2 regions of the Streptomyces sp. NPDC022910 genome follow, and region 2 is predicted to be linked to the other one. Evidence: riboswitches for the same ligand, from Rfam matches in the RefSeq annotation. Region 2 holds a riboswitch; the other holds the start of a gene.
What was found. A riboswitch is a leader RNA that binds a small molecule or an ion and turns the genes downstream of it on or off. The one in region 2 is predicted to bind glycine.
Positions count from the first base shown of each region.

Region 1 (14,343 bases), on a different contig from region 2:
GGGGCCACCCGGGCCGAAGAAGCCCGGTCCGCCGAAGCCGGGACCACCGGGACCACCGGGCCCGCCGGGACCGAAGGGCCCGAAGGCTCCGCGCCGGCCGTCGAAACCGCCCCGAGCGCGATGACCGGGGCCGCCCTGGTGTCCGTGTCGTTCGTATCCGAAGTCCTGTACACGGGAACGCATCGCCATCACTCCATTCCATCGTTGATCTGTCGCGATGCTTCAACGATATATCGGAATGGGGCGCATGCCAACCCTCGAGGACCTGGACCGATTCATCACCCGCGCCAGCCCCGGGGAAACGCGTGCCACTCTGAGAGGGCGTTTGACGTCGATTCGCGATGGGCAATTTCACCCCATTTGCAGGGTTTACTTCCGACGTACATGACTCGAAATGGCTGGAAGCTCCGCCCTCAGTGCGGATCTTCCGCCTCATCCCTAAAGGTCCGGAAGTCTGGAAGCGATGAACAGCATCGATCCGCCGAAAGGCCTCATCGCGCCCGACAGCCACGATGATGCCGAACTGCGGACACCGGATCGGGTACGGCGCGTAGATAGTCGTCGTGCTGGGTCCTCGGCATCGCGCTCTTCCCCTGAGGATGGGATTGGGGGAGCGGGGCCCGGGCACTTCCGGATGAGTGCACGGGCTGTGGCGCGCCAGTTTCGCGGTGTCGGGATACTTGCCGACCCGAAAAAGCGGCAAGGGCACTCGTGCCTCAGTAAGCCATGTTATGTCGTGCTGACGGAGGACGGCCCGCTGCTCGTGCCAGGCTCGGGGGAGGCAACTCTCGCCGACGGCACCGTGACCGTGTCCACTCGATTTGCCGTGGCGGTCCGCACCCACCAGGATACGTCAGGGCATTCAGTCGACGGCTCCCGGATTGAGCAATCCGGGACGCCGCATGAAGCGGTGTTGCCCGATCGCGGCCACGAAGGCGTCCCCGATGTCATCGGCACTGCTACCGCTGATCACGCCCTGCTCGGCCCCGGCACCGTTCAGCACCTCAGCCGGGAGCCTGGCCGCGCCCAGTAGCTGTTCGCCTTCGCCTTGAACAGCGATCGGTTTGCCGTGGCGGTAGCTTTCCTCCACGAAACGCACCGCAGCAGGGTCGTCCAGCAGTGTCTGTACAGCTTGCTTGCCGCCGGGAACCAGCAGGGCATCGTAGAGTACGGATCCCATCGTCGGCAGGGCCCGGTCCACTTCCAGCACCGCGCTGTCGGCGCCACGCACGCTGCCCTCGGAGGCTGCGAGCACCTCGGCCACGGCGCCTTCCTCGGTCAGCCTGCCGCGCACCGCCTCGACGGGCTCGACGTCGGTGCCGTCCGCCGCCAGCACGGCGACCTTACGGGTGCTGATGCCATTGCCACGGAGGTTTTCCTGGCTCAGCGCTGCGGATGAGGACGAGGGGACGGCGGAGGCGCCTTGCGGCGTGGGCAGCCCGAGGCCCGCTGCCACGGCGGCGCACAGATCGCCGTGGACGTTGGACAGGTTGGCCACCATGCGTTCGCGTACTTCGGCCGATGCGACCTTGCCGAGTTCGAAGCGGAACGCCTCGACGATATGTGCCTTCTCCCAGTCCGACATGCTGTTCCAGAACAACGTGGCCTGGCTGTAGTGGTCACGGAAGCTCTCACTGCGCACCCGGACCTTCTCGCCCGCCACCCGTTCCTGGTAGTGACGGAATACACCACTGGCGTCACCCGCACCGGCGTGCGCCGGACAGCCGCCGCTCAGCGAGTTCGGGAAGTAGCTGTTTCCCGGCTGTATGACTTGTTGGCCGTAGCCGTCACGGTGGTTGGTGTTGACGTCGGCGATGGGCCTGTTGACCGGCAATTGGGCGAAATTGGGTCCGCCCAGCCTGATCAACTGGGTATCCAGATAGGAGAAGTTGCGGCCTTGGAGCAACGGGTCGTTGGTGAAGTCGATACCGGGAACCACGTTGGCTGTGTGGAAAGCGACCTGTTCGGTCTCGGCGAAGAAATTCTGCGGATTGCGGTCGAGAACCATGCGCCCTATGGGCCGTACGGGAACCTGCTCCTCAGGAATGATCTTGGTCGCGTCCAGGAGATCGAAATCGAAGGCGTCTTCGTCCTCCTCCGCCACCAACTGCACGCCCAGTTCGTACTCCGGGTAGTTGCCCGCCTCGATGGCCTCCCACAGATCCCGACGGTTGAAGTCGGGATCCCGGCCGGCGGCGATCTGTGCCTCGTCCCACACCAGGGAGTTGACACCGAGCACAGGCTTCCAGTGGAACTTGACGAAAGTCCCGCGCCCCGCCGCGCTGACGAATCGGAAGGTGTGCACACCGAAGCCCTGCATCATCCGGAAACTGCGTGGAATGGCCCGGTCGGACATCAGCCACATCAGCATGTGGGTCGACTCCGGTTGCAGCGAGCAGAAGTCCCAGAAGGTGTCGTGCGCCGAAGCGCCCGTGGGGATTTCGTTGTGCGGCTCCATCTTCACCGCGTGCACGAAGTCAGGGAACTTGACGGCGTCCTGGATGAAGAACACCGGGAAGTTGTTTCCCACAAGGTCGTAGTTGCCCTCGCGCGTGTAGAACTTCGTCGCGAAGCCACGCACGTCCCGCACGGTGTCCGCCGAACCCCGCGGCCCCTGGACGGTGGAGAAACGTACAAACACCGGGGTGCGCCGCCCCGGCTCCTGGAGGAAGTCCGCACAGGTGTACTCGGCCAGCGACTCGTACGGCTCGAAGTAGCCGTACGCGCCCGCGCCACGCGCGTGCACCACCCGTTCCGGTATGCGTTCATGGTCGAAGTGGGTGAGCTTCTCCCTGTTGTGAAAGTCCTCCAGCAGGGTGGGACCGCGCTCCCCGACGCGCAGCGCGTTGTCCGTGTCGTCCACCCGTACCCCCTGATCCGTGGTGAGCGCATCGGACTCCGGTGCCGCCCGGAAGCGGTCGAGCTGCCTGTCCTTGTCATCGTGGTCACGCCACTGGGGATTCGGAGTTCCGGAAGCCATGACTGAGCTCCTTCGCTGTCGGAAAGCGTCCTCACCTTTACCTGGGGTCTGGTCGATCACCCGCCCTTCGCCCGCGGGGCCGGGAACGCCGAGGCCCAACGGTCCGGAAGGCGTCGTCGTGGTCGCGTAGCTTCGCCCTCTGGGCACGCTTGCACTCCCCTGTGCTCATCGCAGTGCCCCTTGCGTGGCCTTATTCGGGAGTTTCTCTACCGCGGGTAGCCCTGGTCGCGTCACCCAAACAACGACGGACGATGCCACGCAGCAGGAGACAGGCCAAGCGCCCCCTAGACGAGTCTGTCCAAATGCCTGCGGGCATGAAGAGAGGGGGTTCAAGATCCGTTTGTGACGACAGAACTGAACACCCTCGTGACCGCACTGTACGTGAAGATCGACGACGAGTGGGCGGGGATCGCCCGCCTGCCCGGACGGCCGCCGAAGCTCAGTCATTCGGAGTTGCTGCGCCTGGCCGTCATGCAGGCACTGCTGGGCTTCCCTTGCGAGGCCCGCCGGCTGCGGCACCTGCGTGCGCATTTCGACTACCCCTGTCCCCGGATCTCCGAGACCTTCCACCCGAGCGAGGCCTACGCGAGGCAACTCCGGCGCCGTGCCCGCACCCACCTCACCACGGCGCCGCTCCGCCCGGTGAGCACCACCGCGCACCCAGCGCCTCCCAGGGGCGTTCCTCGTCGCCGCGGGCACCGGTGACCTCTGCGATCTGGAAGACCTGCTCATCGCCGACGTCGGCCATCAGGTTGCCGTGTCGACAGCCCCACCGCACCGGAGGTCTTCACCCGCGGCCCCCTGTCGGGGCGGTGTGGCGCAGGACACGGGAACGGGGTCGAGCCGGCGGAGAGTACAGAGTGTGAGGCACACAGAACCCAGTACCAGCTCACGACAGACCTTTGGTGAGACCGTTCGCTGAAAGTCTCACGTGCGCGAGGTGCCCTTCGGCGCCGTTCCGCGGTGCCACCCGCTCGCTCCTCCAAGCCGACGGGCGGAGCACACGCGCCCACAAGTCCAGACACCCCGAATTGGCCTTGGCCCGGGCCGCCCGCCGGCCTCTACCGTCGGGCCATGCGGATTCGAATCGTCGACGCCTTCACCGACCGCCCCTTCGCCGGCAACCCGGCCGGCGTCCTCCTCCTCGACGCCTTCCCGGACGACGTCTGGCTCCAGGACGTGGCCCGCGAGGTCAACCACGCCGAGACCGCGTTCGCCCACCGCCTGCCCGAGGGCGGCGAGGCCGACTGGGCACTGCGCTGGTTCACACCCGCCACCGAGGTCGTGATGTGCGGCCACGCCACCCTGGCCACCGCCCACGTGCTGCGCACCACGGGCGCCCACGACGGCCCCGTACGGTTCGCCACCCGCAGCGGCGTGCTGAGCGCCACGCCACGTGAGGACGACTCCATCACCCTCGACTTCCCCACCGCCCCTCTCACCCCCGTCGAGATCCCGGAGGGCGTGGCCGAGGCCCTCGGCGCGGTGCCCCTCACCGCCTTCGACACCGGCCCGAACGTCGGCGACCTGGTCCTCGAACTCGCCGACGAGAAGACGGTCCTCGGCCTCACCCCCGACCACAAGGCGCTCGGCCGCCACTCGGCACGCGGCATCATCGCCACCGCCCGAGCCGAAGACCCCTCCCGCGGGTACGACTTCGTCTCGCGCTGCTTCTTCCCCAACGTCGGCATCGACGAGGACCCCGTCACCGGCAGCGCCCACACCGCGCTCGCCCCCTACTGGTCCGAGCGCCTCGGCCGCCCCGACCTCACCGGCCTGCAGGCGTCGCCCCGCTCCGGCCGCGTCCGCACGGAACTGCGCGGCGACCGCACCCTGCTCACCGGCCGCGCGGTCACCGTCATCGAGGGCGAACTGCTCGCCTGACGCAGGGCAGGGGCGTACGACGTCCTCGTTCGCCCCTGCCCAGACCTCCCGAACGCTTTCCGACCTCTACGCCGTCGGCAGCCAGCCCACCTTGCCCGCCAGCAGCGCGTATCCCACGAACGCCCCGATGTCGAGCAGCGAGTGGGCCACCACCAGGGGACCGACCCTCCCCCACCGCCGGTACAGATAGACGAAGACCACACCCATCGCCATGTTGCCGAGGAATCCGCCGATCCCCTGGTAGAGGTGGTACGAGCCGCGCAGCACCGAGCTGGCCACCAGGACCGTGCCGGGCGTCCAGCCCAACTGGCCGAGCCGGCGCAGCAGATAGCCGACGACGATGACCTCCTCGAGGACCGCGTTCTGCACCGCCGAGAGGACCAGCACGGGATACTTCCACCACACGTCGGGCAGCGCCTCGGGCACCACGGTGAGGTTGGCACCGAGACCGCGGGCGACCAGATAGAAGGCGATGCCCGTGGAGCCGATGACCGCGGCAATCCCCGCTCCGCGCCCCAGATCCGGCCACGGCCGCGTCCGGTCGAAGCCCAGCGTGCGCAGCGACGCGCCCTCCCGCAGCAGGAAGTGCGCGACCAGCGCGACCGGCACCAGCGCCGTCGTGATCCCGAAGAGCTGCCAGGCAAGATCAAGCCAGGGACGGCCGGGCGCGGCCGAGGCATTGAGTGTGGCCGCCTGCTCCTTGAGGCCTCCCGGTTTGGTGACCGATCCCACAAAGCTGATCAGCGCGGACACCCCGCTCGCACCGAGCGAGAGCCCCAGAACCAGCAGCGTCTCGTCCCGGAAAATCCGTCGCGTCGGCTGCTCCGTCGGAAAAGAATCGGCCACCGACCCTGCCTCCACCTGCACTCCCGCCTCCCATTGAGCAATCCCGCCTCATGCCCATCTTCGCCCGGCCAGGGTCTCGAAAGAAGTTACGAAGATCGTGCGTGACAGGCCGTTGGGGGACGGACGCCGTACGGGGCGTACCTCCCCCTCGGTTCTTCCCTATACGGCCGCTGCACGGCACGGTCTCGGCAGGGAGGGGCACCAGGGGAGGGGCACCACCCGTCATTGGATGTCCCAGCTTGCCCGATCACCGTGGGGCGGGCGCCATCGACCCCCGTCCAGCCGCGCGCCGCCGCACCGTGACCGGCGCGACGGGCGATCGCGATGCACCCGGAGGCATCCCGGGACGAGGCCCGGCAGATCGCCGGGGCGACCGGCGGCTCGGGGCACCAGGTGAAGGACCGCTCGCGGATCCACTCCGTGATCCCCAAGGCGGTCGTGCAGGCGGGCAGCCGGGCATGGACGTCCGGTCGCTCACCCCAGGAGCACCGGTTCGCGTAACCCGACGGGCCAGGTGTGCACCGGCTCGCCGGCATGCATCAGCTCGCAGTACCTCCGGGTCGTCGCGGCCAGCGCGGCCTCCCGGTCGAGCCCCTGTTCCAGGGCCCGATGGAAGGTGGCGGCCTGCCAGCTCGCGCCATTGACCCTCAGCCGGCACCGCTCCTCGATCACCCCGAGGTAGAAGTCCCGGTCGGCGGGCTCGACACCCCAGGCGTCGAGCCCCGCCTCGGCCAGCGGCAGCAGTTCGTCGCGTACGAGGTCCACGGCGTCCACCTCGGTGATCCCGCCGTAGCGCCCGCGCCGTGGCCACCGAAGGCGAGCCTCGATGCCGTACCTGCAGGCGGTGTCGAAGTTGACCGCGGCGGCCTCGAACGGCAGTCGCGTCCACACCGGCCGTGGCTCCTCGGCGAGGGCGCGGACGACGCCGTAGTAGAAGGCCGCGTTGGCGATCACGTCGGTGACGGTGGGTCCGGCGGGCAGCACCCGGTTCTCCACGCGAAGATGCGGGACACCGTCGGCGATGCCGTAGACAGGCCGGTTCCACCGGTACACCGTGCCGTTGTGCAGGACGAGTTCGGCGAGCTTGGGTGTTCCCCCCTCGTCGAGGGTGCGCAGGGGGTCCTCGTCGTCGCAGATCGGCAGCAGGGCCGGGAAGTAGCGCAGGTTCTCCTCGAACAGCTCGTACGCCGACGTGATCCAGCGCTCCCCGAACCAGGTGCGCGGTCGCACCCCCTGCGCCTGCAGTTCGGGCGGCCGGGTGTCGGTGGACTGCTGGAACAGCGGTGGCCGGGACTCGCGCCACAGCTCACGCCCGAACAGAAACGGGGAGTTGGCGCCCACGGCGACCTGCGCGGCCGCCACGGCCTGCGCGGCGTTCCACACGTCCGCGAAGCGCGCCGGGGTGACTTGGAGGTGCAACTGGACGGACGTGCAGGCGGCTTCGGGCGCGATCGAGCGCGAGGTGCACTCCAGCCGCTCCACCCCTTCGATGTCGAGCGTGAAGTCCTCACCGCGAGCGGCCACGATCTGGTCGTTGAGCAGGGTGTAGCGGTCGACGGCGGAGAGGTTGGAGGAGACCAGGTCGTCGCGGTCGAGCGTGGGCAGAATGCCGATCATGACGATTCCGGCATCGACCTCGCTCGCTTTCCGGTCGGCGTAGGCGAGCGAGGTGCGCAGCTCTTCGGCGAGCTGGTCGAGTACCCGGCCGCCCAGCCGATGTGGAGCTATGTTGACTTCCAGATTGAACATGGCGAGTTCTGTTTGGAAATCTCGACTTGCAATCTTTTCCAGTACTTGCGCATTCATCATTCTCGGCATGCCGTCGGATCCGACGAGATTCAGTTCGATCTCCAGACCCATCAGGTTCTTGGGCCTGTCGAACCGCTTCTCCTCCAGCAGCCGCGCCAGCCCCGCCAGGCACTGCCTCAACTTGCCTCGGTAGCGCTGACGATCGGACAGGTCGAACTGCCCTGCCACGACCTTCTCTCCCATCGAAGCATCCCTCCTGAGATGGGCAGGCCGACGATCCGGCCGCTGCTGTCCCGGGTCTCGGTGGATGATGCCCCGGCAAGGCGATCGATAACGTCCCGCAGGGGCGCTGTCGCACGCTAGGCTGGTGGCCGACGCCTCCGGGCACATTCACGAGGCATGAGGCAATACGCAGTTTCGCCGAGCAACCATGTCGTGAAAAACGCCGACGAGAATCGGCCGACCGTTACGGAGAAGTATTCCGAGGTCGCCGCCGGGATGCCCGTGCAGGACCGGGACGAATCCCACTTATCACCGGCCGAATATCCCCTTGTTCGTCATACGCGCGACGACTAGACGAAACACTGCATGAACACGCGTCGTATAAACTTTCAGCACGGGGTAGAGAGTTGGCACTCGCGGTCCTGAGCCCAGTCGTCAAAGCGCCGCCCTTCGTCCGGGCACCATCCTCCCGCCCCTCTGACCCCGAGAGCTGACAGCGCCGTCCGCCCACCCCGCCACGCCCTCGCGCCACCGTGCCTGTCGAATGAGAGGCGACCCACCATGCAGCTGCATGTCCCCCCGGCTCCCGCGCCCGCCCTCCGCTCCGTCCTCACCGCACTCGGTTCCCCCACCGCGGTCCGCGAGGCTGCCACCCCGTCCCTGCGCACAGCTCAGGGGCCCGCGACACCCGAACTCCCCCTGCCGGTACACGTGCTGGACCGCATCACCCCGGCGGGCGCGTCGGCCACCCGGCTCGCCGGGTGGCGTTTCCTCATCCGCTGCGGCGACCGCGCCGTGGCGGCCGCCGAGACCATGCTGACTCCGGACGGCTGGGCGTTCTCGCACTTCTTCGAGGGCCCGTACGTCGCCTCCACCGAGCATGCCCTGCGCCAGGCGGAGACGATGACACAGCCCTACCAGGCCCGGCTGCTGTCCGTGCCCGAGCTTTACATGCTCACGCTGTGGCTGCACGGCGACTGCACGGCCGACGGGGCGACCGGCCATCCGGCCGCGGCCGACCTGCTGGTGCCGCTCGCGCCGGCTCCGCCCGGCATCGCGGCGCACCGCCCGCACCGTGTCGCCGATCTCCTCCCGGTGCTCACCCTCCGGGTCACCCGGACTCCGCTGCTCGGCTCGCCGACGCTCGCATGACCCACGCTCTCGCGCCGTGCCCCGCGGCCGTCTCCGGCGGCGGGGCACGGCGCATGTCCGGGTGGTCAACACCTTGGGAACCTGTCGCTCGTTCGTGCCCCATCCCGCTCGTACGAGGGACAAAGCACTGGCGGGCCGCGCGGACTAGCCCCTCCCGGCCATCATGAACCACCCGAAGGGACGGTCGTGTTGGAATGAACCGTCCGCGCGAGTGATGCGTCATGAACCTGTGAGAAGCGGTGCTGCGAAATCCCTGCGGTTTGACGCCCGTAGGGCAACACTGGGTTCCAGACCGATGCATCACCAACGGGGGGGCGGCCATGAACGACTCGACGAGCCGCAGGACAGACACAACAGCCATCTCACACATCACGACAGAGCGAAAGATCCCATCCACCATGTGCCAGCACCAGCCACCGTGCCCGACAGCCGAATCCGCCGACCGGGACTCCGCCCGCCTCGTGGCGCACCACCCGGAGCAGGGATGGAGCCTGATGTGCAACGGCATTCTGCTCTTCGAGGACACCGGTGAGCTTCTGCCCGACGGCCAGATCATCGCCCCGCACCGCCCGCTGGGCACCGACCAGGTGATGACGGCCGCCTGAGCCGCGCACAATGGGGCACCCACTGCCCCCGCAGCGTGGGCCGGCCCGGAGACGCACACTCCGAACCGGCCCCTACGCATGTCCGAGGGCGATTACTCGTCGTAAGCGTCCAGCGGCGGGCAGGAACAGACCAGGTTCCGGTCACCGAAGGCCTGGTCGATGCGGCGCACCGGCGGCCAGTACTTGTCCGCGGCCGAGACACCGGCCGGGAAGACGGCCTCCTCGCGCGTGTAGGCGTGCTTCCACTCCCCGCCCAGTGCCGCGGCCGTATGCGGAGCGTTGCCCAGCGGGTTGTCCTCGGCGGGCCACTCGCCCGAGCCGACCTTCTCGACCTCCGCGCGAATGGCGATCATCGCCTCACAGAACCGGTCGAGTTCGGCGAGGTCCTCGGACTCGGTCGGCTCGATCATCAGCGTGCCGGCCACCGGGAACGACATCGTCGGCGCGTGGAACCCGTAGTCGATCAGCCGCTTGGCGACGTCGTCGACGCTCACTCCGGTCGCCTTGGTCAGCGGCCGCAGGTCGATGATGCACTCGTGCGCGACCAGGCCGCCGGGGCCGGTGTAGAGGACCGGGTAGTGCGGTTCCAGGCGCTTGGCGATGTAGTTCGCGGACAGCACGGCCACCTGTGTGGCGCGCTTGAGGCCCTCGCCGCCCATGAGCCGGACGTACGCCCACGAGATCGGCAGGATGCCGGCGGAGCCCCAGGGAGCGGCCGAGATCGGGCCGACACCCGTCTCGGGACCGGCCGCGGGCTGCAGCGGGTGGTTGGGCAGGTACGGCGCCAGGTGCGCGCGGACGCCGACCGGGCCGACGCCCGGACCACCGCCCCCGTGCGGGATGCAGAACGTCTTGTGAAGGTTGAGGTGCGAGACGTCACCGCCGAAGTGACCCGGCTTGGCGAGGCCCACCAAGGCGTTGAGGTTGGCGCCGTCGACGTACACCTGACCGCCGGCCACGTGCACGGCCGCGCAGATGTCGGCGACGTGCTCCTCGAACACGCCGTGCGTGGACGGGTACGTGATCATCAGAACCGCGAGCTCGTCCCGGTACTGCTCGATCTTGGCCCGCAGGTCCTCGATGTCGATCTCGCCGTCCTCCGCGGTCCTCACCACGACGACCTTCATGCCGGCCATGACTGCGCTGGCCGCGTTGGTGCCGTGCGCCGAGGACGGGATCAGGCAGACGGTGCGCTGGTCGTCGCCGTTGGCGCGGTGGTAGCCGCGCACGGCGAGCAGACCGGCCAGCTCGCCCTGCGAACCGGCGTTGGGCTGGAGGGAGACCTTGTCATAGCCGGTGACCTCGGCGAGCCGCTCCTCCAGCTCACGGATGAGCGTGAGGTAACCCTGCGCCTGCTCGGCAGGCGCGAAGGGGTGCAGCTGCCCGAACTCGGGCCAGGTGACCGGCTCCATCTCGGTGGTCGCGTTGAGCTTCATGGTGCACGAGCCCAGCGGGATCATGCCGCGGTCGAGCGCGTAGTCCCGATCCGCCAGCCGACGCAGGTAGCGCAGCATCGCGGTCTCGGAACGGTGCTGGTGGAAGACTGGGTGCGTGAGGTAGTCGTCGGTGCGCAGCAACGTCTCGGGGAGCGCGTCCTCGGTGCTCGCGTCCAGCGCCTCGACGTCGCCCTCGACCCCGAGCGCGGTCCAGACGGCGCCCAGCTGAGCGCGCCCGGTCGTCTCGTCGCACGAGATCGACACGTGGTCGGCGTCCACGAGGCGCAGGTTCACACCGCGCTCGCGGGCGGAGGCGACCACCGTGTCGGCGCGGCCAGGCACCCGCACGGTCAGCGTGTCGAAGAAGTCGCCGTGGACGACATCGACCCCGCCCGCCGTGAGACCCGCGGCGAGAATCGCGGCGTACCGATGAGTGCGCCGCGCGATGGTCCGCAGGCCCTCGGGCCCGTGGTAGACGGCGTACATCCCGGCCATCACGGCGAGCAGCACCTGGGCGGTGCAGATGTTGCTCGTCGCCTTCTCGCGGCGAATGTGCTGCTCCCGCGTCTGCAGGGCGAGCCGGTACGCCTTGTGCCCGTCCGCGTCGAGGGAGACGCCCACGAGCCTGCCGGGCAGACTGCGGGCGAATTTCTCGTGGACCGCCATGTATCCCGCGTGCGGCCCGCCGAAGCCCATCGGCACGCCGAAGCGCTGCGTCGTCCCGACGGCGATGTCGGCGCCCAGCTCGCCGGGCGAGGTGAGCAGCGTCAGCGCCAGCAGGTCCGCGGCGACCGTGACGAGCGCCCCCAGCCCGTGGGCCTGTTCGATGACCGGCTTGAGGTCGCGTACGGCACCGGAGGCACCCGGGTACTGGATCAGTACGCCGTTGATCTCCCGCTCGGCGACGTCGGCCGGGATACCGTCGCTGAGGTCGGCGACGACGACCTCGACACCGGCGGGCTCCGCGCGGGTCTGGATCACGGCGATGGTCTGCGGAAGCGCGTCCGCGTCGACCAGGAAGAGGCCCTTCTTGTTCTTGCCCATGCGCCGGGACAGCGCCATGGCCTCGGCGGCGGCCGTGCCCTCGTCGAGCAGGGAGGCTCCGGAGGTCGGCAGGCCGGTGAGGTCGGCGACCATGGTCTGGAAGTTGAGCAGGGCCTCGAGCCGGCCCTGGGAGATCTCCGGCTGGTAGGGCGTGTACGCGGTGTACCAGGCCGGGTTCTCCATCACGTTCCGCAGGATCACCGGCGGCGTGAAGGTCCCGTAGTAGCCGAGACCGATCATGGAGTCGAGGACCTGGTTGCGGTCGGCAAGGGAGCGCAGCTCGGCCAGTACCTCGGCCTCGGTGCGCGCGCCCGGCAGGTCCAGCGCGTCGGCGTTCTTGATCACATCGGGGACGGCGGCGGCCGTGAGCTCGTCGAGCGAGCCGTAGCCGACCTGCGCGAGCATCTTGGCCCGCGCCTCCTGGTCGGGCCCGATATGACGCTGCTCGAAGGGTGTCCCCCGTTCGAGCTCGAAGAGCGGAATGCGGTGGGCGGTCATGCGGAGGCCTCCTGGTCTGGCGCGACCTTCGAGGGGCACCACGGCGCGGGTACCCCGACGGCCTCCCCCTCTGTCATCACAACCTGAGAGTTTCACCGGTCCGCCCGAAGGCGCTCCGGTTTTCACCGTCGGTGAGAGCGGAAGCCGTCGACACCCGCCCTGCTTTCCAGAGTGACCTCGTCCGTGCGGTACGTGTGCCTGAGAGATTCCGGGGAGGGTTTGCTCCTTCGGCGCCTCCGGGTCACTCCGGAGGACTCTCCCGCACGGGGTCAGCAGCCGATTGCCAGACTACCAGCGGGGACAACCCGGGGACCTTCGAGTGGCCGCCCTCCTGAATGTGCTCTTTTGTAGTGCTTATGAACGAGTTGCGACCAGCTGGAGGCACCGTGAAGACCGATATCGATCCGCGGAATCTGATCGGCCGCAAGGCGTTCGACCGCAATGGGAACAAGATCGGCACGATCGACGAGGTCTACCTCGACGACGCCACCGGTGTGCCCGAGTGGGCGGCCATACGAACGGGTCTGTTCGGCCGGGACGCGTTCGTCCCGCTGGAACCCAGTGAGCTGGTCGAGGGCGCGCTGTTCGTCCCCTTCGAACGCTCCCTGATCAAGGACGCCCCCGACTTCGGCGTCGGCCGGCATCTCTCCCCCGAACAGGAGCTGCAGCTCTACCACCACTACGGACTCGACGTGGCCTCACCACCTCCCGCCCCGGACCGCGACTTCGGGCATCTCGCGGGGTCCGACGAGACGTGAGAACCGCCTGTCCCGGCCGAATCCCCATCACGGCTCCGTCCGGGACGGCGGCCTGTCGGGCGAACCTCCCCTCTGCCTCTGGGTGCGTCCGACGGCCTTCGCCCGGCCGCTCCGTCATGCCCCGGCCCCGGACGGCGCCGCCCGGGGCCCCGCGGCCTCCGGTCTTCGCGGCACCAGGGGCAGCGGATCCGCCGGCTCGAGCCGGGGGTCGTCGACGCGGAAGGTGCGGACGCGTCCCGGCTCCGAGTCGGGCGTCTCGAACCGTACGGTCACCCTGCCGAGACCGCTGCCCTGCACCCACCCGTGCCCGTACTCGGCGTGCCGTACGTCGTGGCCCGCACGCCAGACGTGCTCGGACGACGTCGCCGGCTGATCCTCGGTGGGTTCGGCCGTCTCCTCCGCCTCCGCGTGCTCCTCCGTCCCGGCCTCCCCCGCGGCCAGGTGCGCCTGGGCGAACAGATCCTCCTGGGTGTAGTCGGCGAGCCCGCTGACGCCGACGCCGAGCAGCCGCACCCCACCGGTCGTGTCCACGGACTCCAGCAGCCTCGCGGCGGCCTCACGCACCACCGCTGGGTCGTCCGTGGGTCCACGCAGGGTCTCGGACCGGGTCAGAGTCGAGAAGTCGTATCTGCGGACCTTCAGCACGATGGTGCGGCCCGACAGCCCGGCGTCCCGCAGCCGGCGCACACACCGGTCGGCGAGCCGCTGCACCTCGAGTCCGACCCGGACCCGGTCGTGGATGTCGACGTCGTACGTGTCCTCGACCGACACCGACTTGGCCTCCCGCTCGGCCACCACAGGCCGCTCGTCGTGCGCGAGCGCCATGGCGTACAGCGCGTGCCCATGAGCCTTGCCCAGCAGCCGCACGAGCTCGTCCTCGCCCGCCTCGGCGATCTCGTCGACCGTGGTGATCCCGGCCCGCCGCAGGTGGTCACCGGTGGCGGGCCCGACGCCCGGGAGCGTGCGCACCGACAGAGGACCGAGCAACGCGCGCTCGGTGCCCGGCTGTATCAGCACCAGGCCGTCCGGCTTTGCCTGCTCCGAGGCGATCTTGGCGAGCATCTTGGATGCGGCGAGGCCCACCGAGCCCGTGAGCCCTGTGACGGCCCGGATGTCGGCGCGCAGCTTCACCCCGGTCAGCCGCGCCGATTCCTCGTCCCAGGCGGCTC
Region 1 covers NZ_JBVHHL010000001.1:9,435-23,777, reverse strand. The annotation lists gene ACZ3TS_RS00115 (PadR family transcriptional regulator) at 1-183, opposite strand, end outside; gene ACZ3TS_RS00110 (catalase) at 863-2,980, opposite strand; partial or broken gene ACZ3TS_RS00105 (IS982 family transposase) at 3,323-3,511, shown strand; gene ACZ3TS_RS00100 (PhzF family phenazine biosynthesis protein) at 4,055-4,864, shown strand; gene ACZ3TS_RS00095 (CPBP family intramembrane glutamic endopeptidase) at 4,931-5,731, opposite strand; gene ACZ3TS_RS00090 (hypothetical protein) at 6,035-6,211, shown strand; gene ACZ3TS_RS00085 (glutamate-cysteine ligase family protein) at 6,185-7,702, opposite strand; gene ACZ3TS_RS00080 (hypothetical protein) at 8,243-8,833, shown strand; gene ACZ3TS_RS00075 (DUF5999 family protein) at 9,232-9,438, shown strand; gene gcvP (aminomethyl-transferring glycine dehydrogenase) at 9,531-12,416, opposite strand; glycine riboswitch at 12,593-12,688, opposite strand; gene ACZ3TS_RS00065 (PRC-barrel domain-containing protein) at 12,803-13,174, shown strand; gene ACZ3TS_RS00060 (DNA polymerase IV) at 13,289-14,343, opposite strand, start outside.
Region 1: linked by a shared signal. The riboswitch ahead of gcvP (aminomethyl-transferring glycine dehydrogenase) and the one ahead of gcvT (glycine cleavage system aminomethyltransferase GcvT) in region 2 are both predicted to bind glycine.

Region 2 (14,343 bases):
GCAGATCCCTTACGTGTTCACCTGGCTGACCGGGCAGATGACCGGCAAGACCCCGACCGGGGCTACTCCTCAGCAACCGTGGAGCGGCGATTCCAGGCGCGCGGCGCTCGCCAGTGGAACCTCATCGCCAACAGGCGTAGCACGAAAGCGGTGACGACCGCGAGCCCGGAGGTGATCGGGTTCAGCATGTCGTAGCGGATGCAGAGCACCACCATCGTGGCGCCGACGATCGCCGGCACCGCGTACAGGTCGCGGTCCCAGCGCAGCAGCGAGGGCACCTCGTTGGCCAGGACGTCGCGCAGGACGCCGCCGCCCACGGCCGTGGCGAGGCCGAGGGCCGCGGACGCGGTGAGGCCGAGCCCGTGGTCGTACGCCTTCGTCGTCCCGGCGACGCAGAACAGACCAAGACCGGCCGCATCGAACACGTTGACGGCCACCTGGATACGCTCCACCTGCGGATGCAGGAAGAAGACCAGCAAGGCGGCGAGCAGCGGGGTCAGGAAGTACCCAAGATCCGTGAACGCGGCCGGCGGCACGGCACCGATGACCACATCGCGGAACAGCCCTCCGCCCAGCGCGGTGACCTCGGCGAGCACGGCGATACCGAAGACGTCGAAGTTCTTACGGACGGCCAGCAGCGCGCCCGAGATCGCGAAGACGAAGATGCCGACGACATCCAGCGTGTGCTGGACGGAGGGGCTGAACAATTGCTGGAGCACCCTTACATTCTCACCTATCGAAGAGGGTGCGCCTTACAAAGCAAGGCGAAAGCAGCGAAACACCGAAGTTACAGGGCGGGCTTCCCGGTCGTGAAGAGCCATTTCTGGAACAGGTCGTCGAGCTGCTGCCCCGAGATCGTCTCCGCGAGCCGGATGAAGTCAGCGGTGTTCGCGTTGCCGTACCGGTGGAGCTTCCCAGGTCGGCAGGAGCCTGAAGAACGCGGTGTCGCCGATGCGCTCGCGCAGCGCCTGGAGCGTCATCGCGCCGCGCTGGTAGACCGCGGAGGCGAACATGGTGTCGCGCTGGGGGTCGGCCACCTTGATCTGCCAGAACGCGCTGTCGGCAGGGCGGGCGTCGTACCCCGCGACGAAGGAGTCGTGCGCTGATCGGGTGCCCTTGTGCTCGGCCCACAGCCACTGGGCGTAGGTCGCGAAGCCCTCGTTGAGCCAGATGTCCTTCCACCGCTCCACCGAGACGGAGTCGCCGAACCACTGGTGGGCCAGCTCATGGACGATGGCCGTCTCCGACCGGACGGCCGAGTACGCGGGCTTCGACTGGACCTCCAGCGAGAAGCCTGCCTGGGGCATGTCGTCGACGATGGCCCCGGTCTCCTTGAGCTTCTGCAGGTCGAGGTCGAAGGAGGTCAGGCTCCGGGTGGCACGGGCCGTGAGCTGATCCGAGCCCGTTGAATGCGTATGCCCCGGAAACCAGATCCCTGGTCGCCGGGGCATAGGCGTCGGTGAATTGTTCCCTTACTTCTTGCCGTCGGTTTCCGATTCTTCGGAGGCAGCCTCGGCGGTTTCCTCGGAGACGGACTCGGAAGCCTCGGCCGCCTCCGACACGACCTCGGCGTCAGCGTCTGCCTCAGCCGCCGCCTCCACCTCCGCGGCCACAGCCGCCGACGTCTCCGCCGACTCCTCCAGCACCGCGTCCGGCACCAGCTCCGCCGCTGCCTTGGCGTCGGAGATCAGCACGGTGTCCTGCGGGGCCTGGTCCTCGAAGTTCTCCGGGTGGTGGCAGGCCACCCGCTGCCCCGGCTTCAGCTCGATGAGCTGCGGCTCGGTCGTCCGGCAGATCTCCGTCGCCTTCCAGCACCGCGTGTGGAAGCGGCAGCCGCTCGGCGGCGCGATCGGCGAAGGCACGTCACCCTTGAGCAGGATGCGCTCGCTCTTCACGTTCTTGCGCCTCGGGTCCGGGATCGGCACCGCCGACATCAGCGCCTTGGTGTACGGGTGCATCGGCGCCTTGTAGAGCGATTCCCGGTCGGCCAGCTCCACGATCTTGCCGAGGTACATCACCGCGATCCGGTCCGAGACATGCCGGACGACCGAGAGGTCGTGCGCGATGATCACGTACGTCAGGCCGAGCTCCTCCTGGAGGTCGTCCAGCAGGTTCACGACCTGCGCCTGGATCGACACGTCCAGAGCAGAGACCGGCTCGTCCGCCACGACCAGCTTCGGGTTGAGCGCGAGCGCGCGGGCGATACCGATGCGCTGGCGCTGACCGCCGGAGAACTCGTGCGGGTACCGGTTGTAGTGCTCGGGGTTGAGACCGACCACCGACAGCAGCCGCTGCACTTCCTTCTTGATGCCGCCCTCGGGCTCGACACCCTGGAGCTTGAAGGGGGCGCCGATGATGGTGCCGATGGTGTGGCGCGGGTTCAGCGACGAGTACGGGTCCTGGAAGATCATCTGCACGTCGCGGCGCAGCGGACGCATGTCGCTCACGCCGAGGTGTGTGATGTCCTTGCCCTCGAACTCGATCGTGCCCGCGGTCGGTTCGAGCAGCCGGGTGATCAGCCGACCCATCGTCGACTTGCCGCAGCCCGACTCGCCCACGACGCCGAGCGTCTCGCCGGCCTTGACCTCGAAGTCGATCCCGTCGACCGCGTGCACCGCGCCGACCTGCCGCTGGAGCAGGCCCTTCTTGATCGGGAAGTGCTTCCGGAGCCCGGTCACCTTCAGCAGGGTCTCGCCGGGGGCGGCGTCCTTGGCGAGGGTGGCACCATCGCTCTGCGCGGGAATCTTCACCGCGGCGTCCTTGGGGTTCTCGCTCACAGCTTCGGCGCAATCTCTTCGGTCCAGATACGCTCCCGCTGCTCCTGCGTCATGTGGCAGGCGGCCCAGTGCTGGCCGCCGACCTCGGTCAGCTCGGGGCGGACCGTGCGGGTGACGTTGTCCTTCGGGATGTCGGCGTACGGGCAGCGCGGGTTGAAGGCGCAGCCGGACGGGACGTTGATCAGGGAGGGCGGGGAGCCCTTGACCGGGATGAGGCGGTCCTGCTGCTCACGGTCCAGACGCGGCATCGAGCCGAGCAGACCCCAGGTGTAGGGGTGCCGGGGCTCGTAGAACACCTTCTCGGCCGGTCCCCGCTCGACGCAACGGCCGCCGTACATCACCAGGATGTCGTCGGCCAGTTCGGCGACGACGCCCAGGTCGTGGGTGATGATGATGACGGCGGAGCCGAACTCCTTCTGCAGATCGCGGATCAGGTCGAGGATCTGCGCCTGGACGGTCACGTCCAGGGCGGTGGTCGGCTCGTCCGCGATGAGCAGCTCGGGGTTGTTGACCAGCGACATCGCGATCATCGCGCGCTGGCGCATACCGCCGGAGAACTCGTGCGGGTAGTTGTCCACCCGCTTGTCAGGCTGCGGGATGCCCACCCGGTCGAGCATGTCGATCGCCCGCTTGCGGGCGGTCTTCTTGTCGACGTCGTGGTGGATGCGGTACGCCTCCACGATCTGGTGACCGATCGTGTAGTACGGGTGCAGCGCGGACAGCGGGTCCTGGAAGATCATCGCCATCTGCCGGCCGCGCAGCTTGCGCACATGGTCCGGGTCGGCGGACAGCAGTTCGGTGCCCTCCAGCCAGATCTCACCGGAGATCTGCGCCTTGCGCTTGCCGTACTGGCCGGCGGTGTGCAGGCCCATGATGCCGAGCGAGGTCACCGACTTGCCGGAACCCGACTCGCCCACGATGCCGAGGGTTTTGCCCTTCTCCAGCTTGAAGCTGAGCCCGTCCACGGACTTGACCAGGCCGTCGTCGGTCGGGAAGTGCACTTTCAGGTCGCGCACTTCCAGGAAGGAGGTCGGGGTGGGCGTGGCGGAGGTGGGCTCGCCCACGGCAGCTCCGGTCTTGCTGAGTTCGGTCATGAGAGCCTCACTCGGGGGTCGATCACGGCGTAGAGGATGTCCACCACGAGGTTGGCGATCAGCACCGCGAGAGAAGTGATCAGGGTGACGCCCAGGATGATGGGCAGGTCCTGGTTCTTGATGGCGTCGAGCACGGCGCGGCCGAGGCCGGGCAGGTTGAACGTCGACTCCGTCAGGATGGCGCCGCCGATGAGGGCGCCGAGGTCCATGCCGAGCATGGTCAGGATGGGTGTCATCGTGGAGCGCATGGCGTGCTTGCCGATGACGACCTGCTCCTTGAGGCCCTTCGCCCGGGCCGTGCGGATGTAGTCCTCGCCGAGGATCTCCATCATGGTGGCGCGGGTGATCCGGGCGTACATCGCCGCGTACAGGAACGCCAGGGTGATCCAGGGGAGGATCATGCCGCCGAACCAGCCGGTGAAGCTCTGGTCGAGGGGCACGTACTTTGCGTCGATCCATTTCAGGCCGAAGGCGAAGATCGCCAGGGAGAGCATGCCGGTGAAGTAGATGGGGAGGGAGACACCCGACAGCGCGACCACCATCGCGCCGCGGTCCCAGACGCTGCCCCGCTTGAGCGCGGAGAGCACACCCGCCGCGACACCGAAGACCAGCCACAGCACGGCGGCGCCGAGCGCGAGACCCAGGGTCACCGGGAAGCGGTCGGTCAGCACCGGCCACACGGCCTGCTCGCTGCGGAAGGAGTAGCCGAAGCACGGCGCGGCGCAGTGGGTGACGTCACCACCACCCGAGTAGGTGCGACCCGCGAAGATGCCCTTGAAGAACTCCCAGACCTGGGAGTAGATCGGGTCGCCCAGGCCCAGCTTCTGCCGCACGGCCTCGACGGCCGCCGGGTCCGCCTGCTTGCCCACGAAGCTCGTGGCGATGTCCACGCCCGCCCACTTGGGGACGAGGAAGAAGATGCCGAAGACCACCATGATGATGACCACGAGCATCACTGCGGCGGCGAACAGCCGCCTGATGAGGTAAGCGAGCACAGCTTACGGCCCGCCGCGGACCGCGGGCCACCAGAGGTCTTCCGGTGGCCCGCGGTCACGCCGCGCCGGCCTTCACCTGCCTTTCGTGCCGTACGGCGGGTGTGCCGGGTTTACTTCGCGGACTTCAGGCCGAGGTTGACGAAGTCGTACGTGCCGCTGTAGCCGTCGGTCGTGTAGACGTTCGCCAGGTTGTCCCCGCGCCAGTTGATGAACTTCTCGAAGACGAAGGGCAGGTAGTACGCGCCCTCCATGACCTTGTGGTTGATCTCCGTGGCGATCTTGGTCTTGCCGGCGTCGTCCAGCGTGTTGACGTAGTCGTCGAACAGGCCGTCGATCGTCTTGTCCTTGATCAGCGCGTAGTTGGAGTTACCGCTCTCGAGGATGTACTTGCTGTCCCACAGCGGCAGACCGTAGCCCTGGACGGACGGGAAGTCCGGGCCCCAGCCCATGATGATGATGCCGTAGCCCTTCTTCTGGACGTTCGAGGGGCTGCCGATGATGCCGGTGGTCTGCGAGCCGTCGTACTGGTCGATCTGCGCGTTGATGCCGATCTTCTTCAGCGACGCCTGCAGGGACTGGGCGGTGGCCACCTCGACCGGCTTGTTGTTGCGGACGGCGATGGTGGTGGAGAAGCCGTTCGGCTTGCCGCAGGCCTTCAGCGCTTCCTTGGCCTTGGCCTCGTTGCCGTTCTTGTTGGCGCCGGCGAGCTCGTACGGGTCGTACTTCTGGCCTTCGGCACCCGGGACGGACGGCGGGAGCATGTTGGTGCCGATGTCACCACCGGCGACCGGGCCACCGCGGGCGGTCTGCAGCGACACGTGGTCGGCGCCGTAGATGACGGCCTTGCGGCACTCGATGTTGTCGAACGGCTTCACGCTCTGCGGGAAGACCGCGTAACGGATGTAACCGGAGACCGGGTTGTCCAGGTTGGCCTTGTGCTCCTTCAGGGCGGTGGTGCGGCCCTGCGGCGACATGCCGGTCTGGTTGATGTCCAGGTCCAGGTCACCGTTGAGCAGGCGCTGGTCCAGCTGGTTGGCGTCCGAGAAGAACTGGACGGTGATCTTGTCCGGGTACGCCTTGCGGACCGGGTCCGAGGACTGCTTCCACTCGGTGTTGCGGACCAGGGTCAGGTCCTTGCCCGGGCTGTAGGACTGGAACTTGTACGGGCCGGAGGAGAACGGGTGCAGGCCGTACTTGGACTTGGTGTCCTTGTCCTGGCGGACCGGGGAGGCCGAGATGAGGGCCAGCATCTCCTGGAAGTCCGAGTTGGCCTTCGGCAGGTGGAAGACGATGGTCTTGTCGTCCGGCGTGTCGATCGCCTTCAGGCCCAGCTTGTCCTTGGACGTGTCCTTGTAGGGGCCCTTGTACTCGCCCTTGGGGTCGAGGACGTCCTTCAGGTACACGGGGCCGCCGGACAGCACGTCCTGCGCCCAGACGCGCTCGATGCCGTACTTGACGTCCTTGGAGGTGATCGGCTTGCCGTCCTCCCACGTCACACCGTCGCGCAGCGTGTACGTGTAGGTCTTGCCGTCGTCGGTGACCTTGGCGAGCCCGGTGGCGAGGTCCGGGGTCAGCTCGGCGCCGGCCTTGCCCGGCTCCGCCTTGTTCGTGATGAGCTGGCGGCTGTAGTAGCGGGCGAAGTCCCACATGAAGCCGTAGTAACCGCGCGTGGTGTCCCACGAGTCGGCGTCCTGGGCGCCACCGAACCTCAGCGTGCCGCCCTTCTTGACCAGGGACGCCTGGGCGACCTTGTTGTTGGCGGCGTCGAAGCCGGCGGCGCCGGTCTTCGAGCCCTTGTCGCCGTCATTGCCACCGCCGCCGCACGCCGCCGTGGTCAGCAGCGCGGCGACCGCGGCAGCAGCGGCAAACGCCTGCTTCCGCCGCCCTGAGGTGCGTTGGGTAGTCACGATCTCGGATCCTCCGGATTAGATGAGAGACCCCGTGTCGGTGCCACGGGACGCTTGGAGTACGGCAGTTCAGCGAGAGCCCTTCGGGTCCAGCGCGTCCCGCACGCCGTCGCCGAAGAGATTGAAGGCAAGAACGGTGATGAAGATCGCCACACCCGGGACCACCATGTACATGGGGTCCGACTCGTAGTAGTCGATCGCGCTCGAGAGCATCTGCCCCCAGGAGGCCGTGGGCGGCTTGACGCCCACGCCCAGGAAGCTGAGTGCCGCCTCGGTCAGGATGTTGGTGGGGATCATCATCGTCGTGTACACGATGATCGGCGCGACGAGGTTGGGCAGCAGTTCCTTGAACAGGATGTAGAAGCGCCCGGCACCCAGCGAGCGGGCCGCCTCGACGTACTCGCGCTCGCGCAGCGAGAGGGTCTGGCCGCGCACCACACGTCCGATGTAGGGCCAGCCGAAGAAGCCGATGACCACGATCATCACGAACACGCGCACGCTGGAGCCGGTCAGGCCCAGCATGTTGTTCGGCATGACGGAGACCAGGGCGATGGTGAAGAGCAGCTGCGGGAAGGCGAGCAGACCGTCCATGACGCGGCTGATGAGGGAGTCGACCCAGCCGCCGAAGAATCCGGCCAGGATGCCCAGGACGGTGCCCAGGACCACGGCGACCACGGCGGACAGGAAGCCGACCAGGAGGGAGATCTGGGCGCCGTAGAGGATGCGTGCGAAGATGTCGCGGCCGTTGACCGGCTCGACGCCCAGCAGGTGGTCGCCGCTGATGCCGCCCAGCGAGCCCTTGGGGGTGCCGAACAGCGGGTCGATCAGGCTCTCGTGGTAGGCGTCCGGATCCTGTCCGACCAGGCTCGTGATCACCGGTGCGAGCACGGCGACCAGGATGAGGACGAGCACGACAATGCCGCCCGTGAGGGCGAGCTTGTCCCGCTTGAGGCGCTCCCAGGCGATCCGGCCCAGCGATCGACCCTGTACGGCCTCCGCTCCGGCAGTGGCAAGCGCCGCCTCCTCGGCCGCGCTCGGGGCCGCTTCGGCGGTCGGCTCGTGCAATGGTGCCGTCATCTGGCAGGGACCCCTCTCAACCGGCGGTGACCGGCCCGCGCTTGCCGCTGTGGCGGCATGAATCCAGTCCGTCGTACACAGGGGCGAACCCCTTGAAGCGGGAGTCTTCAACGCTCCGGCGATCTGTAGCCAGACTTGACGGTGAATGGATGCATAAACGTGATACGGGCTGGGAGGTTCCGTTATCCGGACAGCGGGTAACGTGGGTCGGACGCGTGCCAATTGGGGCACATCGTGCGATACCGCGACCATCCACTCTCATCTACGCGCGAAGAGGAGCTCGGGACAGCGGACCCCGGCCGTCGGTGGCCGCCGTCCGGGTTCAGTAGGCCCCGCGGGCCGGTGGATAGCCATACCCGCCCGCCGCCGGCGCCTGGACCGGGGCCGCATGGGCCTCGCGGTCGTAGAAGGGACGGGCGTGCGCGCGCAGCCACAGCGCGACCGGGTCGTACTCGTCGGACATCGCGACGGTCGACACGGGCAGCCCTTCGGGCACGGCGACGATGGACTGCTGCATCATCGCGCGCACCGAGTCGACGGCGGGCGGCGAGGTGTCGTACACGTCCAGGCCGATCGCCAGGTACGGCGCGCCGAGGGCGGGCTGCACCCAGGCCCGGCGCAGCGAGCGTACGGCGCCCGTGCGGTGCGCGTTCTGCGTGAGGAGGGCGTAGAACTGCGGGATCTCGACGGCCGGTTCGGACAGCCTGAGCGGTCCGGCGGGCTGGCGCTCCAGGCCGGTGGCGATACGGCGCAGATCGAGCCAGGGGATGCCGACGCCGCCGCCCGGCGCGTGCGGGTTCAGCCAGAGGCCGTAGTGGTCCGGGTACAGGGTGCGAGCGACGTCCAGGCCGTCGACCACCTCGTACGAACGGTTCCAGCCGCTGGCCGAGAGCTCCTGGGCGGAGGTGACGCAGGGCGCGTAGCCGTAACCGTCCACCTCCATGTTTCCGTACTGGGCGTCGGGCGAGCCGGCCTGGCCGTGCCAGAGCAGCATCCAGACCTGGCCGGACGACGGGGTCGCGAGCGCGCGAAGGAGCGCCTCGTAGGCGTCGTAACGCCCGGGCGTCACCTGGCGCAGCATGTGCTCGACCTGCCCGGCCGCGGCCGTGCCCGACGCGCTCACCCTCTACCGCCCCTTCACGACGAACCTGACAACCCCGGCGGATGTCTCCGGTGCGTTGCGGGCGGATTTCAGCCGCACCACCCCGACCGAGCCATTCTTCCCTGTCCCGGGGACACCGCGTCCCCTTTGCGGCGTCGCCTGCGGCCGGACCCCCGGGCCGGAGGCGGGCTCTTCCGCTCCGGCCATGAAACCAGGTTAAGCCGCCATCCTGACAGCAACTTGACGCGCGCCACCCCACATCACCGCGGCGTCGCGCGCGGCGGCCGCGGACGGTTCAGAAACCGTGCTGGTAGAAGGGCCGCACCCGTTCCCGCAGCCAGTCCCCCACCGGGTCCTGGGCCATGTCGAGGAACACCATGTTCACCGGCGTCGTCACCGGCACCTTGCCGAGCGCCCGGCCGAGCGCCTCCAGCGGGAGCGTGCGCGCGTCGGCCTCCCAGGAGGAGAGTTCGACGCCTATGAACATCACCGGGTCGGCGGTCTCGATCACGGCCAGGCAGCGGCGCGCGGTCAGCACCACACCGGTGGCCGCGAACTCGGCCGAGGCGGCGGTGAGGAAGTCGACCGGGTCGTCCTGCCAGTCGGGTTCGAAGAGACGGACGCGGCCGCCGCTCACGGGGCCGTCGAGCGGGGTACGCCCGGCCCGGCACAACTCGGCCACCGCGTCCGGCGGCAGCGGCACACCGACCACGCCGTCCGGGTTGACCGCGATACCGACCTGCGGGGGCAGCCCACGGGCGAACTCCACGGCGGGCGCGATCGTGTACGACATGTGGTTGCCGACGACCTGGCGGAACTGCTCCTCCGAGCTGAACACCGGGACGTACACCTGACCCTCGATCTCCAACGTCGGCAGATCGAGGGGACCGCTGTGGGGGCCACCGTCATTGGGGAGCGGCACCCATACGAAGCTTCGGCCGAGGACCTCGATGATCCGGGCGCCGGCCGAGGGTACGCCGAGCGAGGCGGAGAGCACCTCTTCCAGTTCGTTGCCCGGCCATCCGCCATGCGGATGGGGGTGCGCCTGTGCGGGAAAGTCCGCGGGAAGGTCCGCCGGGAAGTCCATCTGCCTACCACCTGCTCAGAACACTGCTGTGGCTGAAAAGGCTAGCGGTATACGAGGACGGCCCATCAGCCCGCGAAGTCGATCCGGTGCAGGACGTCCGCCGCGTCCCGGTCGAGCAGTACCGCGGAGCCGCAGCCCTCCGGCAGCCGGCCCTGCTCGATGGAGTGAAGCAGATGGCGGATGGCCCGGCGGTGCCTGAGGAACGCGTACCGCGAGACGCCGCGGCCGCGCTCGTGCTGCCCCGCCAGGGCCGTGTCCGGAGTGACGTCGAGCAGGAGCATGTGGAGCGTGCCGCCGCGGCGCCGGGCCTCCCGGGCCAGCCAGCCGCGCACCCAGGCCTGCGTGCCGCAGTCGTGCACGACGACTCCGGTGCCCGTCCGCAGGGCGCGGCGCAGGCCCGCATAGTGGGCGAGACGGACCAGTGGGCGATAGACCCCGTACGGCAGGAACCGGGCCAGGCGCGTGTCCCAGCGGTCACGGGTGTCCTGGGAGTCGACCCGGACGCCCCGCACGGCGCGGCGCATCAGCGTGGACTTGCCACTGCCGGGCAGACCGGTGATCACGACGAGGTCTCCCGCGCCGAAGGTGAGCCCGTGCGGACTGCGGCCCGCGCGGTCGCGAAGATCACGCACCACGGCCGTCCGCCGCGGTCCGTGGGCCGCCCGCGCCGGGGCACCGGGCTGCCCGGACACCGCGAGGCCCGAGGTCGTGGCATACGCCGTGGTCCTGTTCACCGTCATCGCCCTCCCCTGGGTCAGGTAGTGCCCTGCCCGTCGAGTGTAAAGAGAAGGTAATGCGCCGGTCTCGCGTTTTCGTACTCGTACCGCCACAGGCCGGTTACAGACGCGGCCTGCCGCCGTCGGGCGATGCGTGCAATGATGTGCGCGCCAACTGCATACCGGCCGCTTGAATCCGCGCGGGAGAGTTCCGGGTACGTACGTGTGCCCGGGCGCCGAAGGAGCAAGTCCCTCCCTTGAATCTCTCAGGCCCCTGATACCGCGCGGGCGAGGCACATCTGGAAAGCGGGCCGCCTCTGGTGGTCCCACCCAAGGTGCAAGCCGTGACGACCCGCCGCGGGAGTCATGGCGAACCTCTCAGGTTCCGATGACAGATGGGGAGGAACGACCTCGCCCTCCCCCACGCTCGGCTGCGCTCGCGCGGGGGGACCCCCATCGCCTTGGGAGCACAACCGATGAGCAGCAACAGCCCCCTGCGCCGTACCGCGCTCGATGCCCTGCATCGTTCACTCGGCGCGACGATGACCGACTTCGCCGGCTGGGACATGCCCCTGCGGTACGGCTCCGAGCGCGACGAGCACGTCGCCGTCCGTACGAAGGCGGGCCTCTTCGACCTCTCGCACATGGGTGAGATCACGGTGACCGGGGCCCAGGCGGACCGGCTCCTCGACCACGCCCTGGTCGGCAACATCTCCTCCGTCGGCGTCGGCCGGGCCCGCTACACCATGATCTGCCGGGAGGACGGCGGCATCCTCGACGACCTCATCGTGTACCGGCTCGGGGAGCAGGAGTACATGGTCGTCGCCAACGCCTCCAATGCCCAGGTGGTGCTGGACGCGCTCGTGGAGCGCGCCGCCGGCTTCGACGCCGGGGTGCGCGACGACCGGGACGCCTACGCGCTGATCGCCGTCCAGGGCCCCGAGTCCCCCGGCATCCTCAAGTCCCTGACCGACGCCGATCTGGACGGCCTGAAGTACTACGCGGGCCTGCCCGGCACGGTCGCCGGCGTCCCGGCCCTGATCGCGCGCACCGGCTACACCGGCGAGGACGGCTTCGAGCTGTTCCTCGCCCCCGAGCACGCCGAGAAGCTGTGGCAGGCACTGACCGAGGCGGGCGCGCCGGTGGGTCTCGCCCCCTGCGGTCTCTCGTGCCGGGACACGCTGCGTCTGGAGGCGGGCATGCCGCTGTACGGGCACGAGCTCAGCACGTCCCTGACGCCCTTCGACGCCGGGCTCGGCCGGGTCGTGAAGTTCGAGAAGGAGGGCGACTTCGTGGGGCGCACCGCGCTGCTGGAGGCCGCCGAGCGCGCAGCCGCGAACCCGCCGCGGGTCCTGGTCGGCCTGGTCGCCGAGGGCCGCCGCGTCCCGCGCGCCGGGTATGCGGTCGTCTCCGGCGGCGAGGTGATCGGCGAGGTCACCTCCGGCGCCCCCTCCCCCACATTGGGCAGGCCGATCGCGATGGCGTACGTCGACGCCGCGCACTCCGACCCGGGCACGCCCGGGGTCGGGGTGGACATCCGGGGCAGCCATGAGCCGTACGAGGTCGTGGCGCTGCCGTTCTACAAGCGTCAGAAGTAGACACTGGGCGCGGGCCGGCGTGACACCGCACACGTCCTCCCTGCTCACGAGCGTCTCCAGCAGTCCCCATTCACCACCACTCCCCCGCGTACAGGAGAATTCAGGCCATGAGCAACCCCCAGCAGCTGCGCTACAGCAAGGAACACGAGTGGCTGTCGGCCGCCGAGGACGGCGTCGCGACGGTCGGCATCACGGAACACGCGGCCAACGCGCTCGGCGATGTCGTGTTCGTCCAGCTCCCGGAGGTCGGTGACACGGTGACCGCGGGCGAGACCTGCGGCGAGCTTGAGTCGACCAAGTCGGTGAGCGACCTCTACTCGCCGGTCAGCGGTGAGGTCACGGAGGCCAACGAGGACGTGGTCAACGACCCGTCGCTGGTGAACTCCGCCCCCTTCGAGGGCGGCTGGCTGTTCAAGGTGCGCGTCACGGAGGAGCCGGCCGACCTGCTCTCCGCCGATGAATACGACGCCCACATCGCCGGCTGAGGAGTCGTAGGACCACATGTCGCTTCTGAACACCCCCCTGCACGAGCTCGACCCGGACGTCGCCGCCGCCGTCGACGCCGAGCTGCACCGTCAGCAGTCCACCCTCGAGATGATCGCCTCGGAGAACTTCGCCCCGGTCGCGGTCATGGAGGCCCAGGGCTCGGTCCTCACCAACAAGTACGCCGAGGGCTACCCCGGCCGCCGCTACTACGGCGGCTGTGAGCACGTCGACGTGGTCGAGCAGATCGCCATCGACCGCATCAAGGAGCTCTTCGGCGCCGAGCACGCCAATGTGCAGCCGCACTCGGGCGCGCAGGCCAACGCGGCCGCGATGTTCGCGCTGCTGCAGCCCGGTGACACGATCATGGGTCTGAACCTCGCCCACGGCGGGCACCTGACCCACGGAATGAAGATCAACTTCTCCGGCAAGCTCTACAACGTCGTCGCCTACCACGTCGGCGACGACGGCACCGTCGACATGGACGAAGTGGAGCGCCTGGCCAAGGAATCCCGGCCCAAGCTGATCGTGGCGGGCTGGTCGGCCTACCCGCGGCAGCTGGACTTCGCCGCGTTCCGCAGGATCGCGGACGAGGTCGGCGCGTACCTCATGGTCGACATGGCGCACTTCGCCGGTCTGGTCGCGGCGGGCCTGCACCCGAACCCGGTGCCGCACGCCCATGTGGTCACCACCACGACGCACAAGACGCTGGGCGGCCCGCGCGGTGGCGTGATCCTGTCGACGGCCGAGCTGGCCAAGAAGATCAACTCCGCGGTCTTCCCCGGTCAGCAGGGCGGTCCGCTGGAGCACGTGATCGCGGCCAAGGCGGTCGCCTTCAAGGTCGCGGCGAGTGAGGACTTCAAGGAGCGGCAGCGCCGTACGCTGGACGGCGCCCGCATCCTGGCCGAGCGTCTGGTCAAGGACGACGTCCGGGAGCACGGTGTCTCCGTGCTGTCCGGCGGCACGGACGTGCATCTCGTCCTGGTCGACCTGCGCGACTCCGAGCTGGACGGGCAGCAGGCCGAGGACCGCCTCCACGAGGTCGGCATCACGGTCAACCGGAACGCGATCCCGAACGACCCCCGCCCGCCGATGGTCACCTCCGGTCTGCGCATCGGCACGCCCGCCCTGGCGACCCGCGGCTTCACGGCCGAGGACTTCGCCGAGGTCGCGGACGTGATCGCCGAGGCGCTCAAGCCGTCGTACGACAGCGCGGCGCTCAAGGCCCGGGTGAAGGCCCTGGCCGACAAGCACCCGCTGTACCCGGGTCTCGAGAAGTAAGTCCCGTCGGGGCACCGCGCACACTGGAGAACCACCCCTTCGGCTGAGCGCGGTGCCCCACCCCCTGCACCACCCCCGTAATTGAGGAGTGACCGTGGCCATCTCGGTCTTCGACCTGTTCTCGATCGGTATCGGCCCGTCCAGCTCCCACACGGTCGGCCCGATGCGCGCGGCACGCATGTTCGCCCGCCGACTGCGCAATGACGGCTTCCTGGACACGACCGTG
Region 2 covers NZ_JBVHHL010000008.1:215,162-229,504, forward strand. The annotation lists gene ACZ3TS_RS11130 (alpha/beta hydrolase) at 1-154, shown strand, start outside; gene ACZ3TS_RS11135 (trimeric intracellular cation channel family protein) at 63-719, opposite strand; partial or broken gene ACZ3TS_RS11140 (M1 family aminopeptidase) at 788-1,334, opposite strand; gene ACZ3TS_RS11145 (ABC transporter ATP-binding protein) at 1,473-2,777, opposite strand; gene ACZ3TS_RS11150 (ABC transporter ATP-binding protein) at 2,774-3,871, opposite strand; gene ACZ3TS_RS11155 (ABC transporter permease) at 3,868-4,866, opposite strand; gene ACZ3TS_RS11160 (ABC transporter substrate-binding protein) at 4,977-6,773, opposite strand; gene ACZ3TS_RS11165 (ABC transporter permease) at 6,843-7,850, opposite strand; gene ACZ3TS_RS11170 (enhanced serine sensitivity protein SseB C-terminal domain-containing protein) at 8,173-8,973, opposite strand; gene ACZ3TS_RS11175 (enhanced serine sensitivity protein SseB) at 9,248-10,039, opposite strand; gene ACZ3TS_RS11180 (AAA family ATPase) at 10,105-10,779, opposite strand; glycine riboswitch at 10,947-11,048, shown strand; gene gcvT (glycine cleavage system aminomethyltransferase GcvT) at 11,232-12,353, shown strand; gene gcvH (glycine cleavage system protein GcvH) at 12,461-12,838, shown strand; gene glyA (serine hydroxymethyltransferase) at 12,855-14,117, shown strand; gene ACZ3TS_RS11200 (L-serine ammonia-lyase) at 14,212-14,343, shown strand, end outside.